DNA from 2 places in the Paenibacillus favisporus genome. Region 2 is predicted to be linked to the other one. Evidence: a T-box and tRNA genes for the amino acid it is inferred to sense, from the RefSeq annotation. Region 2 holds a T-box; the other holds one or more tRNA genes.

Region 1 (6,756 bases), on a different contig from region 2:
GTCGAGGGCTTATCCAAAAATATAAAACACAGATTCGTTTCGTATCTAGTTTTCAAGTGATCAAACACTTGAATTAAATATTGTTCCCTGATAGCTCAGTTGGTAGAGCACTCGACTGTTAATCGAGTTGTCACAGGTTCGAGTCCTGTTCGGGGAGCCATTATGGAGAGGTGTCCGAGTTGGCCGAAGGAGCACGATTGGAAATCGTGTAGGCGCCAAAAGCGTCTCGAGGGTTCGAATCCCTCTCTCTCCGCCATTATAGTTTGGCCCGTTGGTCAAGGGGTTAAGACACCTCCCTTTCACGGAGGTAACATGGGTTCGAATCCCATACGGGTCACCACTTTAATTATTAGCATCAGGGATGGGAATCCCAACGAAATAATACTTGCCTTTTTAGTGGTTTATCTGCTAAGATATTAAAAGTGTTTCTTATGGAGGCTTAGCTCAGCTGGGAGAGCATCTGCCTTACAAGCAGAGGGTCGGGGGTTCGATCCCCTCAGCCTCCACCATGTATACTTTAAAGAAAATAAATATTTTTAATGACGCGGGGTGGAGCAGTCCGGTAGCTCGTCGGGCTCATAACCCGAAGGTCGCAGGTTCAAATCCTGCCCCCGCAATTTATCTCCTTATGTATGGAGATACATAATTGGCCGTGGAACCGTGGTGTAGAGGCCTAACATGCCTGCCTGTCACGCAGGAGATCGCGGGTTCGAATCCCGTCGGTTCCGCCATTTATTTTCTTGAGAGTTTAGTTTGTTGCAATAATGCTCTTAATTAGAAACAAAATTAGGCTCGGTAGCTCAGTCGGTAGAGCAGAGGACTGAAAATCCTCGTGTCGGCGGTTCGATTCCGTCCCGAGCCACCATGAATTTAATAACAAGCATAAAAGCCGGTGTAGCTCAATTGGTAGAGCAACTGACTTGTAATCAGTAGGTTGGGGGTTCAAGTCCTCTCGCCGGCACCATATGGAGGCTTAGCGAAGTGGCCAAACGCAGCAGACTGTAAATCTGTTCTCGTACGAGTTCGGTGGTTCGAATCCATCAGCCTCCACCAGTTTTATTATAGGGGCATAGTTTAAAGGTAGAACAGCGGTCTCCAAAACCGTTAGTGTGGGTTCAATTCCTGCTGCCCCTGCCATTCGAAATACAGCTTCATATCTTTTATTATGGCGGTCGTGGCGAAGGGGTTAACGCACCGGATTGTGGCTCCGGCATTCGTGGGTTCAAGTCCCATCGATCGCCCCATAACTTATAATGACAATCTTGTTGGGGATTAGCCAAGCGGTAAGGCAACGGACTTTGACTCCGTCATGCATAGGTTCGAATCCTATATCCCCAGCCAGTTTAAGCGGACGTGGCTCAGCGGTAGAGCATCGCCTTGCCAAGGCGAGGGTCGCGGGTTCGATTCCCGTCGTCCGCTCCATTTGATTTCGGCGCCATAGCCAAGTGGTAAGGCACAGCTCTGCAAAAGCTTTATCCCCAGTTCGAATCTGGGTGGCGCCTCCATTAATTTCATATGCGCCCTTAGCTCAGCTGGATAGAGCGTTTGACTACGAATCAAAAGGTCAGGAGTTCGAATCTCTTAGGGCGCGCCATTTTTTTTAACTGAATATGCCGGTGTGGCGGAATTGGCAGACGCGCGCGACTCAAAATCGTGAGGGAAACCGTGGGGGTTCGAGTCCCTTCACCGGCATCATAGAGAAAAGCCTTGGATATCTTTCCAAGGCTTTTTCTTGTATAGACTAACATTGTAAACCGAGCCATCGTTCGTCGTTCGTTAGTCTCTCCTCCCATTATATTGCACTCCTCCTTCCAATCAGCCACCTGATGATATCCCGCAGAAAGGCGGCCATTTTAATTCGTATTGCGTTTATTTGTATGGCTTGTATGGCGTTTAATTCGTATCCTGTTGTTTTATGTAGGTCCTATCCGCATAGATGTTCTCGTTATATGACATGCCCTCGTAAGATGGGAGTAAGAGGGTGTACAACAGCCTTGAAAAAGATCCTCTGATCAATCGGTTCGTTCTACCATTACTCCCTTTGAACGTGTTCCTCATCCTTGTTTAAAGTTGATAAACCATTCCAGCCGGCTTTACCTAGGCTAAACAGGCTCAATGTTTCTTTAGCTAAGTGCTAAATCCCTTGCTCAGAGCCTCCAACGATTCCTATCCCAAGCAATGTATAAAAAGACTGCTCATTAAAGTTCCCAAAGCGTGTCGTTCATGTTTTATTGGCGGGATATTGGGGCTGCCAGTGGAGGATGTGGCTGCCGCGTTCCATGCAGAAAAAGCTTGCTTCGTCTAAGGTCCGAGGCTTCCCCCGACTTAGGTCTAGGATTAAAAACCGTCTGGGGTCCGTTTTGGAAAACCCGGATAGAACCTAAAATAGAGTCATAAGGTTGATACAAACGAAAGGCGGTGACAATGCATGAGAACAAATAAAACTTCTGGTTGGGCGATCGTATTGATCGCAATCGGAGCACTGATGCTCCTGGGAGTATTCGCTCCATTATTCGGCAGGCTGATCGGATTGATCTTCCCGATCCTGATGATCGTGCTCGGCTATTATGGAATTCGCAGAGGTAAGGTGGTAATCGGTACGATTATCCTCGCATTCGGTGTCATGGGACTTCTGGCGAAGCTGTCCTGGATCATCGGACCGCTGCTGGGAATTGCCCTGGTAGTGTTCGGGATTATGCTGCTGAAAGGTAAGAAGTCGTCGAAGTGGATGTAACGGTAACAAAGAATTACCTTCAATAAATACAATCAAACGAATAGGCGATCACAGCTTATAAGGAGGGAGCAAAAACAGATGAGCGTATTTCGCAGGGTACGGGATATCACCGTAGCGACATTAAATGAACGTTTGGAACAAAGTCAGGACCCGGTACGGTTGATCGATCAGTTTTTGGCATCAACGCGTGACGATATTATGGAAGCCGAGAAGCTCGTTCAGCAGTACTCCGCTCATGTGAGACAGCTGAAGCAGCAAGTGGATCAGGCATCCAGTATGAAGGAAAAGCGTGAGGAGCAGGCGCTGCTGGCTCTGAAGGCCGGCGAGGATCATCTAGCCAAGCTCGCACTGCAGGAAAAAATCATCTATGAAGAAAAGCTCGAGCAATACGGAGGACTGCTGGATACAACCCGCCAGTCGCTCACCGAGCTGGAAAATCAGCTGAACGACCTGAAATTGGAGTACCAAACCGTGTACAGCAAACGTCAATACTACGCGGCACGGATGGAAACCCTCAGACTTCAGCAGCGGATGAATCAGCGAATGGAAGGTTTTGGCGGACAGGATGTTCCCAAGATGTTCAACCGTCTGGAAGACCGCATTTCCGATTGGGAATTTGAAGCACGCAGTCTGCGCGACCTGCGCCGCGGCGGTCAGGAACTGTTCGAACAAGCCAGCGGAACGGTATCCAGCGTGCTGGAAAGGGAGCTGGCCCGCCTGAAGGAAAAGCTGAACAACAGCGGAAAGGAGTAACGTCATGAGCAAGCTATACCGATCGACCCGCGATAAAATGGTCACCGGTTTGTGCGGGGGGCTGTCCGATACATTGGGCATCGATTCCACGCTGCTGCGGATCCTGTTCTTGATCAGTATCCCATTTACCGGCGGGACCACGCTGTTCATCTACTTTATCGCGGCTTTGGTCATCCCTAAAGAACCAACGACACCTTTTAATCCATATGGACCGGGACCGGGGGTAGCTGGGGGCGGATACTACGGCAATAGTATGGGGTCCGGCAGCTACTACGGCAACGGTCAGCAAGGCAATGGCGCTTATGGTGCCCAATCTTTTGACCCTAGAGCCAAATACAACGGTTCGCCTTACGGCGGAGGCAGACCGGGCGGATACAGCTCGTCCGCATCCGACCTGGACGCCATGATGGAAGATATCGAGAAGAAAGCTATGAAGAAAGAGCTTGAGGAATTGAAAAAAAAATTATCTAAGTACGAGAAGGGAGAAGTGTAAAACATGGGAGTATTTAAAAGAATTAAGGATATGACGAAAGCATCGGTGAACGAGGTATTGGATAAAGTTGAAGATCCGGTAATTATGCTGAACCAGTATCTGCGCGATATGGAGGCAGAAATCCATGACGCAGAAGTTACAGTAGCGAAGCAAATGGCCAATGAACGCCGCATGAAGCAGCGCGTGGAAGAAGCGGTGAAGATGGCCGGCCAACGTGAGGCTCAAGCTGAACTGGCACTTCGTAACGGCCAGGAAGAAGTAGCGCGCAAGCTGCTCGAGGAAAAGATTTATTTTGACCAAAAACTGTCTGAGTACCAAGAACTGCACGCTCAATCCGAGGCGCAAGCCAAAGAACTGGTACAGCAGCTCCATGACATGAAAGACGAGTTCTACAAAATGCGCAACAAGCGCAATGAGCTCGTAGCCCGTGCGCAAATGGCGAAAGCCAAAAAGCAAATGTCTCAAATCAGCAGCCTGCATACGATCGAAAGCGGCAGCGCGTCCCTTGGATTCCACCGCATGGAAGAAAAGATCATGCAAATGGAAGCTGAAGCCGATGTGATGCGTGCCCCTTACCGTCCGGAAACATCCGCTTTCACCAGCCCGGTCGATGCGGAGAAGCAGCTGAAGGTGGAAGAACAGCTCAGCGCGCTGAAAAGCAAGCTGAACCCATCGGCTGCCGCTCCTTCCAAATCGAATAAAGAATAAGTATTCAATTCTGCGGACAATATGATATGCTAGGAAGAATGGAATAAGGGCGCGAGACCTCATTCACATCTTCCTGGATCCCGGTGAAGCCATAAGGAGTGTGCCCGTCACAACCCTATGGCTTTTCCGGTCTTACTTTTCCGATAAACCAAGACATCATAAGGAGGTGCGGCATGGAAAAAAGAAATCGCTTCATTGCGCTGATTCTCATCGGGATCGGCCTCCTCATGCTCTTCGGCAGGTGGGTCGGCTTTTTTACCATCGTCGCCCTCTTATTCATTCTTATGGGAATTTATACGATTCGCGGCGGAAAAGTGAAGAGAGGCTACCGTCTTGTGGCGGTCGGAGCCATCCTGCTGCTGATTGATCATTTGCTGATCGTGCTGGGGATTGCGCTGATCTCCCTGGGATGGTTTTTTGTAAAGGCAAGGAAGGTGCAGAACCGGGACGGGTACCTGCAGAAGCAGGGCTTTTCGGGGCATTACAATTGGGATCAGGTCCCTTGGGCTATGAGAAGCCAGAGCGTCTGGCATGTTATCAACGAAGCCGATCTGGATTTGTCGCTTGCGATCCCCGAGGAACACCGTACGGTGATGATGTTTCAAGGCATCATGGGGGATACGGACATCAAAATTCCGGAGTATTACGGGGTGGAGCTTGAAGTGTTCGTCCTGTTCGGCGCGATCGATTTCAGAGGGCACCGGGATAACGGCTTGATGAACCGTTTGAACTGGAAATCCCCTAATTATGAGACCAGCGAATACAAAGTTAAATTCCATATTTCCTACCTGGTAGGAGATGTTGATATTGATCTGTCATAGGAGGAGGGTTCCCTGATGAAAACCCGAAAACCGGCTAATATGGTCTCCCGGAGCATGGGCGAGGGGGCCCTTCTTTCTTTTGTTATGCTCCTGATCATTTTTTACGTGCTTTATACATATGGTTATTTGGCCCCGTTTGATTCTTGGCAAAAAACGCTGCAGGCCGGTGCTACGCTGATCCTGGTTCCGATCGGTCTGGGAGCTATCTTCGGGTTCTATCAGAGCTACCGGGTAAAAATGAAGCTGGAACGGCTGCGGGAAACGCTGCTCTCCTGGGAAAAAGGGAACGTCGCCCGCTCCGTACCGGAGCTTGGCAGCGATGAGGTCGGGCGCCTTGGCGAGCAGCTTGGGCGCATCAGCAAAAAGTGGGAGGAGCAGGTGAACTCCCTTCAGCGCTTGTCCACGAACAATGCCCAGCTGGCCGAGCAGGCGCGGATATCGGCTATTGTAGAGGAGCGCCAGCGTCTGGCGCGGGAGCTGCATGATGCGGTATCCCAGCAGCTGTTTGCGATATCGATGACGGCGACGGCTGTGGGGAGGACGCTTGAGAAGGATTTTGACAAGGCCCAGCGCCAGGTGGCGCTCATCGAAGAAATGGCCGCCGTGGCCCAATCGGAAATGAGAGCACTGCTGCTGCATCTCCGGCCGGTCTATCTGGAAGGCAAGCCGCTGGAGCAAGGCCTCGGCGAGCTGATCAAAGAGCTCAAAGTAAAGGTTCCGATGGAAATCGTGTTTGAAATGGACAAAGGCATCCACCTGGTAAAAGGAATCGAAAACCATCTGTTCCGAATCATCCAGGAAGCGATGTCTAACACGCTCCGGCATGCCAAAGCGGATAAGATGGAAATCCGGATTCACCAAAAGAAAGACATGGTCTGGGTCATGCTGCGTGACGACGGCCAGGGCTTCGAACTAAACGAGACAAAACAGGCCTCTTACGGCCTTTCCAATATGCAGGAACGCGTCAACGAAATCGGCGGATCGATCCAGATCATTACGGCGCCCGGCAAGGGTACGCGAATCGAAATTACCGTGCCGATTGTATCTGAAGACAAAGCAGGGAGTGAGGATGTTGGAAATGGAAACACCCATGATTAAAGTGCTGCTCGTCGATGACCACGAGATGGTGCGGATCGGTCTGGCAGCCGTGCTGGGGACTGAGGACGGCATCGAAGTCGTCGGCGAGGCAGGCAGCGGGGAGGAAGGCATCCGCCTTGCCCGGGAATACAAACCCGACGTCGTCCTGA
Region 2 (6,756 bases):
CTGTACAGCGATGCTTCACGTGACGAGTCGTATACCTTCGCGGAGATGAAGGAGCAGTCCGACAAATTCGGTAACGTGCTGCGCAAATACGGTATCGGTAAGGGAGACCGGGTGTTTATTTTTATGCCGCGGAGTCCGGAGCTTTATTTCTCCCTCATGGGTATTTTGAAAGTGGGAGCCGTCGTTGGACCGCTCTTTGAAGCGTTTATGGAGACGGCCGTCAAGGATCGGCTCGAAGACAGCGGGGCCGTCGCCCTGATTACGACGCCGCAGCTGCTTGGGCGCGTCAAGAAGGATGAGCTTCCCGACTTGAAGCATATTTTCGTCGTTGGCGACAATGTACAGACGGACGACAGCATTATTGATTATAAGCAGGAAATGAACGAAGCGCCTGCGGACCTGCAGATCGAATGGCTGGACCGCAGCGACGGATTGATTATTCATTATACTTCCGGTTCCACCGGCAAGCCGAAGGGCGTATACCACGTTCAGAATGCGATGATTCAGCATTACTATACGGGCCGGATCGTCCTTGATCTTCGGGAAGACGATACCTATTGGTGTACGGCTGACCCGGGCTGGGTAACAGGGACATCGTACGGCATTTTTGCCCCTTGGCTGAACGGGGTAACCAATGTCATCCGCGGCGGACGCTTCAGTCCGCAGGATTGGTACGGCACGATTGATAAATACAAAGTCACGGTGTGGTACAGCGCACCGACCGCTTTCCGGATGCTGATGGGGGCCGGGGCCGATGTGATTTCCCAGTTTGACCTCAGCAGCCTCCGCCACGTTCTGTCCGTTGGCGAGCCGCTGAACCCTGAAGTCGTCCGCTGGGGCGAGAAGGTATACGGGCAGCGCATTCACGATACATGGTGGATGACCGAAACGGGCGGGCAGCTGATCTGTAACTATCCTTCCATGGCCATCAAGCCTGGCTCTATGGGACGTCCGCTTCCAGGGATCGAGGCCGCTATCCTGGACGACAACGGTAAGGAAGTGGCTCCATATACAATGGGCAATCTGGCTATCAAGGCCCCTTGGCCGTCGATGATGAACCAGATTTGGAAAAACCCGGCCAAGTATCAGGAGTATTTCAGAATTCCCGGCTGGTATATTTCCGGGGACTCGGCATACATGGACGAAGAAGGTTACTTCTGGTTCCAAGGCCGGATCGACGATGTCATCAACTCGTCCGGCGAGCGGATCGGACCGTTCGAAGTCGAGAGCAAGCTTGTCGAGCACCCGGCGGTTGCAGAAGCCGGCGTCATCGGCAAGCCGGATGCGACGAGAGGCGAAATCATCAAGGCGTTTATTTCGCTTCGCGAAGGTTACACCGAGTCGCAGGAGCTTAAGGACGAGATCTACCGCTTCGTCAAAGAGGGATTGTCGGCCCATGCTGCACCGCGCGAAATTGAGTTCAAGGATAAACTGCCGAAGACGCGTTCCGGTAAAATTATGCGGCGCGTGCTGAAGGCGTGGGAGTTAAACCTTCCAACAGGCGATTTGTCCACAATTGAAGACTAAGCACAGAATCTAGCGTTATCTTGGCTAACGGTAAGGGATAACGCCGTAAACAGAATAACAGGACAGCCGGTTGCCCAGGGTTATACCCTGACAGCCGGCTGTTTTCGTTATCCCGATTTTTCTGATAAACCGCTCTATACAATAAAAGAGGCAATCCCATACCGGGATTGCCTCTTGTGATGCTGTAACTGCTTGCCAGGTCCATTACTTTTTCTCAAAGTAGGCGCCCGGCGATTTTGGTGATTCGCCTGCGCTATTTACCGCAGATACGAAGAAGTAACCTTTGATTGGAGTCGATGTGGTGTACGATAAGCCAGGCTCCGTGCTGGTGCCTAATTTGACATACGGACCGTTCGGATTCGTGCTGTAATAAACATCGTACTCTGTGACCATTTCCTGGGCTCCTGCGGCGGTCCACTGGAATTGGATTCCGGTCTCCGTAGCAGCCATTTGAAGCCCGCTAGGAGCGGCTGGGGCCGTCTGAGGCGCCTGTTCCGTTCCCGGTGTCTCTCCAGATGCCGCACCGTCGTCCGGATTGTCCTGCCCGTCGTTTTGTCCTTGTTCCCCGGACGGATCGTCCGTGCCTCCGATAATGTTGGTCAATCCGCCGCCAAGGCCGACGGTCATGCTCGGTGCGGACTCCTTGCCGGCCACGTCCACGGCCGTGACATAGAAGCTGGATCCGCCGCTCGCAGCGCTCGTAAAGGATGACCCTTCTCCGACGAGAAGGCTGGCCTGTCTCCGGTAGGAGCCACCGTTATCCGAGCGGTACAGCCGGTAGCCGACGACATCGGATTGTCCGGTAGGGCTGAAGGAGATGACGGCCTTGCTGCCGTTCCACGAGATCGAAGCGTTCGATGGGGCAGCCGGTGCGGCGCCGTCGTCTACGCGCGGATCGATCTTGGTCGGCATGTCGCTGTTGGCATCCCTCGGGATGTAGTATGACAGCGCTTTGTGGCCGCCCTTCATTTTAGCAAACGCGTTCTCCAGCTCTTTGATCAGCTCGGAAATCGGTTTTTCCCGTTTGACGACGACCTTCTCCTTGAGCATGTCATCCGGCGTACCATCCTGCGGGATATAGTTTACGCCGTTGTAGGTAATGTACTTCTCTTTGGCGATGCCGTCGTCGCTTTCCGTCGGAACGTATTTGCTGTTGAAAATGTCGGTTACGAACCGGTCCGTGAGCGATGTCGGCAATTTGCCGCTGTAGGCGGACACCGTCTTGGTTACGATGCCGTCCGGTTTATCGAACTTCGAAGTCTTGAATAGCTCCGGTTCTCTGTCGATCACCTCGTTCATCACGAGGGTCCAGATCGACTGGGCGCGTTTCTTCGCCGCCTTGGTGGTCAAAGTGTTCTTTTGTTCTTTATAGCCTGCCCAGACGCCAAGTGTCACGTCAGGGGAATAGCCCATAAACCAGACGTCGCCGTAATTCTGGGTCGTTCCCGTTTTGCCGACGATCGGCACGGTTTTAAAATGCTTGTAATTTTTTCGGACGACATCGCCGGTTCCTTCGGTGATGACGGTCCGCAGCATGTCGGTCATCAGATAGGCCGTCTGCTTGGAAAAAGCCTGCACCGGCTTGGCTTCGTGCTGATACACGATGTTGCCTTTGGAGTCGGTGATTTTCTCGATCATGTAGGCGTCGTTAAACTGGCCGTTGTTCGCAATTGCGCTGTAAGCATTGGTCAGCTCTTCAACCGTCACACCGTAAACGAGGCCGCCCAGCACGCCGGTCTTTGCACCATAATCATCCGGTTGCAGGGTCGTGATCCCGAGCTTCTTGGCAAAGCTCCAGGCGTTCTGGATTCCGACAACGTTATTGTATAGTTTAAGCGCGACCGTATTCACGGAATTGTTGAGTGCGGAGCGCGCCGTCATCAATCCTTTATATCCCGAAGTTGAGTTTTTGGGAATATGATACCCTTTTTGCCAGTCCGGCAAAATGATCGGCGAATCGTCAACCACGCTTGCCGGTTGAATTGCGCCGGACTCCATCGCCGGCAGGTAAGCCGCAATCGGCTTCATCGTCGATCCTGGCTGGCGGATCATCTGGGTCGCATAGTTCATCTGTTCTTTGTTAAAATCACGGCCCTCGATCATACCGAGAATGGCGCCGGTCTTGTTGTTGATCATCATGGCCGCCGTTTGCTCGGCCCCCTTGGTTTTGCTGTCAGGGGAGAAGTTGCTGTCATCTTCGGCGATTTTATGCATCGAATTGTACACCTTTTTATCAATGGTAGTATAGATCCGATACCCACCCGTGCTGAGCTGCTGCCGGGCTTCTTCAAGCAGGTCGCCGTCTTGCTTCGCATCGTCCCCGGGAACCTTGCCTTCCGCCTGCTCATTCAGCTGCATGATGATTTGGGCGCCTTGACGCTCCGTTTCCATCATCAGATAAGGGAAGGTGGCATATGCCTTCTCCACATGGGGAGCCAGTTGCTTGCGAATGTCGAAAGCGAGCGCTTCCTTATACTGGGCTTCCGTGATTTTGTTCTCCTCAAGCATCCGCCGGAGCACCAGATGCTGCCGGTCGATGGCGCGCTTAAAGTTGGCTTCGTTAAACTCGCCTTTGCCGTTGAAGGCCGAATATCTGGAAGGCAGCTGAGGAAGACCGGCCAAATAAGCCGCCTCGGCGACGTTCAATTTACTGAGATCACTAATATTAAAAATGCCTTTGGCTGCGGCCTGAATACCGTACAGATTGTAGCCGCTGGATCCGTTGCCGAACGGAACCTTGTTTAAGTATGCCGTTAAAATTTCTTCTTTCGTCATAAATCGCTCGAGCCGGAGCGCGAGCAAAATTTCCTTGAATTTCCGGTCTTCCGTTTTGTCCAGGTTCAGGAATACGCGTCTGGCCAGCTGCTGGGTGAGCGTGCTTCCTCCGGTCTGCACGGATTCATGCAGAAGCTTCTGTTTGACGGCACGGAGCGTGCCCTTGATGTCAACACCCTTATGTGTAAAAAAGTTATTGTCTTCAATCGATACGACGGCGTCGATGACGATGGGCGGTATCTGCTTATACTCCACGGGGCGTCTGTCCTCATCGGTCCGAAGCTGTCCGATGGGGGTGCCGTCACGGAAGTAGGCGAATCCCGTAATGGAGTTCTCGCTCATCTTCTGGTCAATCAATGCCCTGGAACGGACCGGATCATCCTTCACGATGGAAGTGAGGTACCCGGCTGCCGTACCGCCGGCGAACAGTGCTCCCATAACGATGACGACCAGCGTCCACATCGCGGTAAGGCCGATGATGCGGCCGTAGGACCGTTTTTTCGGAGCGGTCTGCTCTTCCGGCTTTTGTTTGTTATCTTCAACCATTCGTGGCTATCCTCCTTTTGACGGAACTATTATAGCATAAATTGCGTATTTTGAATGCAGAGATCGAATCGTGGCCAAATGGATGGCAATCATTGACTTTTTTCGGGTGTGTGGTATAAATAGGGTTAATCCAAAAAGAACATATCGTCAAAAGGCAAAGAAAGACTCCAGTAGAAGGGAGCCTGGGCTGATCAGAGAGCCGGTGGGTGGTGCAAACCGGCAGCCTCTCCCTTTGAATTACCGTCTTGAGCCGTCCGGAGGAACACACGTTACCAGGAGCGTAAGTAGTCTGGCACCGGACCTGGCAGTCCGTTATCGTAATGAAGTGAAAGCAGTGGGTGGAAGGGGATCGTCCCCGAAACGGCTGCTTTAATTAGGGTGGTAACGCGAGCAGGCTCCTTCTCGTCCCTTGGGACGCGAAGGAGTCTTTTTGCTGTACATTCTAACGGATCAGAGAGAGGTTGATGACGATGAACTGGGAACAACTCACGCCGGCCCAGAAGGAAGAGGTTGAACGCCAACTGGCTGTCATCAGGAGGGGGACGGTCGAAATCCTGCCGAACGAAGAGCTGGAACGCAAGGTGATCCGGTCGATTGTGCAAGGACGGCCGCTCAAGGTAAAGCTGGGTCTTGATCCATCCGCTCCGGACATTCATATGGGGCACACGGTAGTGCTGCACAAGCTGCGGCAGTTTCAGGAGCTAGGCCATGAGGTGCAGCTGATCATCGGGGATTTCACGGGCCGGATCGGCGACCCGACAGGGAAATCGGAAACCCGCAGGCAGCTGACGGAAGAGGACGTGAAGCGGAATGCGGAAACGTGTCAGGCTCAGGCGTTCAAAATATTAAGTCCGGACAAAGCGAAGGTATACTACAACTCCGAATGGCTCGGACCGATGACCTTTGCCGACGTAATCGGGCTCGGTTCCAAAGTGACGGTGGCCCGGATGCTGGAGCGAGACGATTTTTCCAAACGGTATGCCGGCGGTCTCCCGATCAGCATTCACGAGTTTTTCTACCCGCTGATGCAGGGCATGGATTCGGTGGCGCTGGAGACGGATATCGAGATCGGCGGTACGGATCAGACGTTTAATCTCATGATGGGCCGCACCTTGCAGAAGGAATACGGGGCAGAACCGCAGGTGGCGATCACGCTTCCGCTGCTGGAAGGGCTGGATGGCGTGCAGAAGATGAGCAAAAGCCTCGGCAATTACATCGGAATCGATGACGCACCGAACGAAATGTTCGGCAAAACGATGTCGGTGCCGGATGGGCTGATGGTGAAATACTTCGAGCTGGCCACGGATATAACGAATGAAGACCTTCAGATTGTGCGCGAAGGATTGGAAGGCGGCCGTATCCACCCAAGGGATGCCAAAATGAGCCTGGCGGCAGCCTTTGTCCGGATGTACCACGGGCAGGAGGGGGCCGAAGCGGCCCGGCAGCATTTCGTCACGGTCTTTCAGCAGCGTGCGCTTCCTGAAGATATCGAGCTGCGCGATATCCCCGAAAACGAGCTGCAGGGAGGGGCCATCCGGCTGGTCCGGCTGCTGACCCTTATCGGATTTGCTTCTTCCAACAGCGAGGCCAGAAGGAGCATTGAGCAAGGAGCGGTCAAGCTAAATGAAGTGAAAATCGAGGATCCCCATGCGGAGATCGCGGTCCGGGACGGCGATATCGTTCAAGCGGGAAGACGCAAATTTGCCAAGCTCCGGCTGCTATAGAAGATGTAAGAAGCCGTGAGAAGGCTGGGAGAGGCCGGGGGATACCACCACGATACACAGGGCTGCCAGTCGGCCCTGTTTTTCATCCAGAACAAACAAAAAAGCCCGGAACATAAAGTTCCAGGCTGGGTTGCAGCAAATATTAACGGTTGTAGAATTCGACGATTTGTCTTTCGTCGATGTC

The links. The T-box of region 2 lies ahead of tyrS (tyrosine--tRNA ligase). A T-box ahead of a tRNA ligase gene usually reads a tRNA of that ligase, here a tRNA-Tyr.
Region 1: it encodes a tRNA-Tyr, which carries the amino acid that the T-box ahead of tyrS (tyrosine--tRNA ligase) is inferred to sense. The anticodon was not compared.

The regions. Positions count from the first base shown of each region.
Region 1 covers NZ_JBEPLV010000008.1:81-6,836, forward strand. Annotated here, with positions in the region: partial or broken rRNA gene ABID47_RS28445 (23S ribosomal RNA) at 1-17, shown strand, start outside; tRNA gene ABID47_RS28450 (tRNA-Asn) at 85-160, shown strand; tRNA gene ABID47_RS28455 (tRNA-Ser) at 165-256, shown strand; tRNA gene ABID47_RS28460 (tRNA-Glu) at 266-340, shown strand; tRNA gene ABID47_RS28465 (tRNA-Val) at 434-509, shown strand; tRNA gene ABID47_RS28470 (tRNA-Met) at 544-617, shown strand; tRNA gene ABID47_RS28475 (tRNA-Asp) at 655-731, shown strand; tRNA gene ABID47_RS28480 (tRNA-Phe) at 790-865, shown strand; tRNA gene ABID47_RS28485 (tRNA-Thr) at 889-964, shown strand; tRNA gene ABID47_RS28490 (tRNA-Tyr) at 968-1,053, shown strand; tRNA gene ABID47_RS28495 (tRNA-Trp) at 1,064-1,137, shown strand; tRNA gene ABID47_RS28500 (tRNA-His) at 1,169-1,244, shown strand; tRNA gene ABID47_RS28505 (tRNA-Gln) at 1,267-1,341, shown strand; tRNA gene ABID47_RS28510 (tRNA-Gly) at 1,348-1,422, shown strand; tRNA gene ABID47_RS28515 (tRNA-Cys) at 1,432-1,505, shown strand; tRNA gene ABID47_RS28520 (tRNA-Arg) at 1,518-1,594, shown strand; tRNA gene ABID47_RS28525 (tRNA-Leu) at 1,613-1,692, shown strand; gene ABID47_RS28530 (LiaF transmembrane domain-containing protein) at 2,429-2,734, shown strand; gene ABID47_RS28535 (PspA/IM30 family protein) at 2,813-3,487, shown strand; gene ABID47_RS28540 (PspC domain-containing protein) at 3,492-3,980, shown strand; gene ABID47_RS28545 (PspA/IM30 family protein) at 3,984-4,688, shown strand; gene liaF (cell wall-active antibiotics response protein LiaF) at 4,862-5,509, shown strand; gene ABID47_RS28555 (sensor histidine kinase) at 5,525-6,607, shown strand; gene ABID47_RS28560 (response regulator transcription factor) at 6,588-6,756, shown strand, end outside.
Region 2 covers NZ_JBEPLV010000001.1:402,773-409,528, forward strand. Annotated here, with positions in the region: gene acsA (acetate--CoA ligase) at 1-1,527, shown strand, start outside; gene ABID47_RS01925 (transglycosylase domain-containing protein) at 1,732-4,848, opposite strand; T-box leader at 4,997-5,261, shown strand; gene tyrS (tyrosine--tRNA ligase) at 5,319-6,572, shown strand; gene rpsD (30S ribosomal protein S4) at 6,715-6,756, opposite strand, start outside.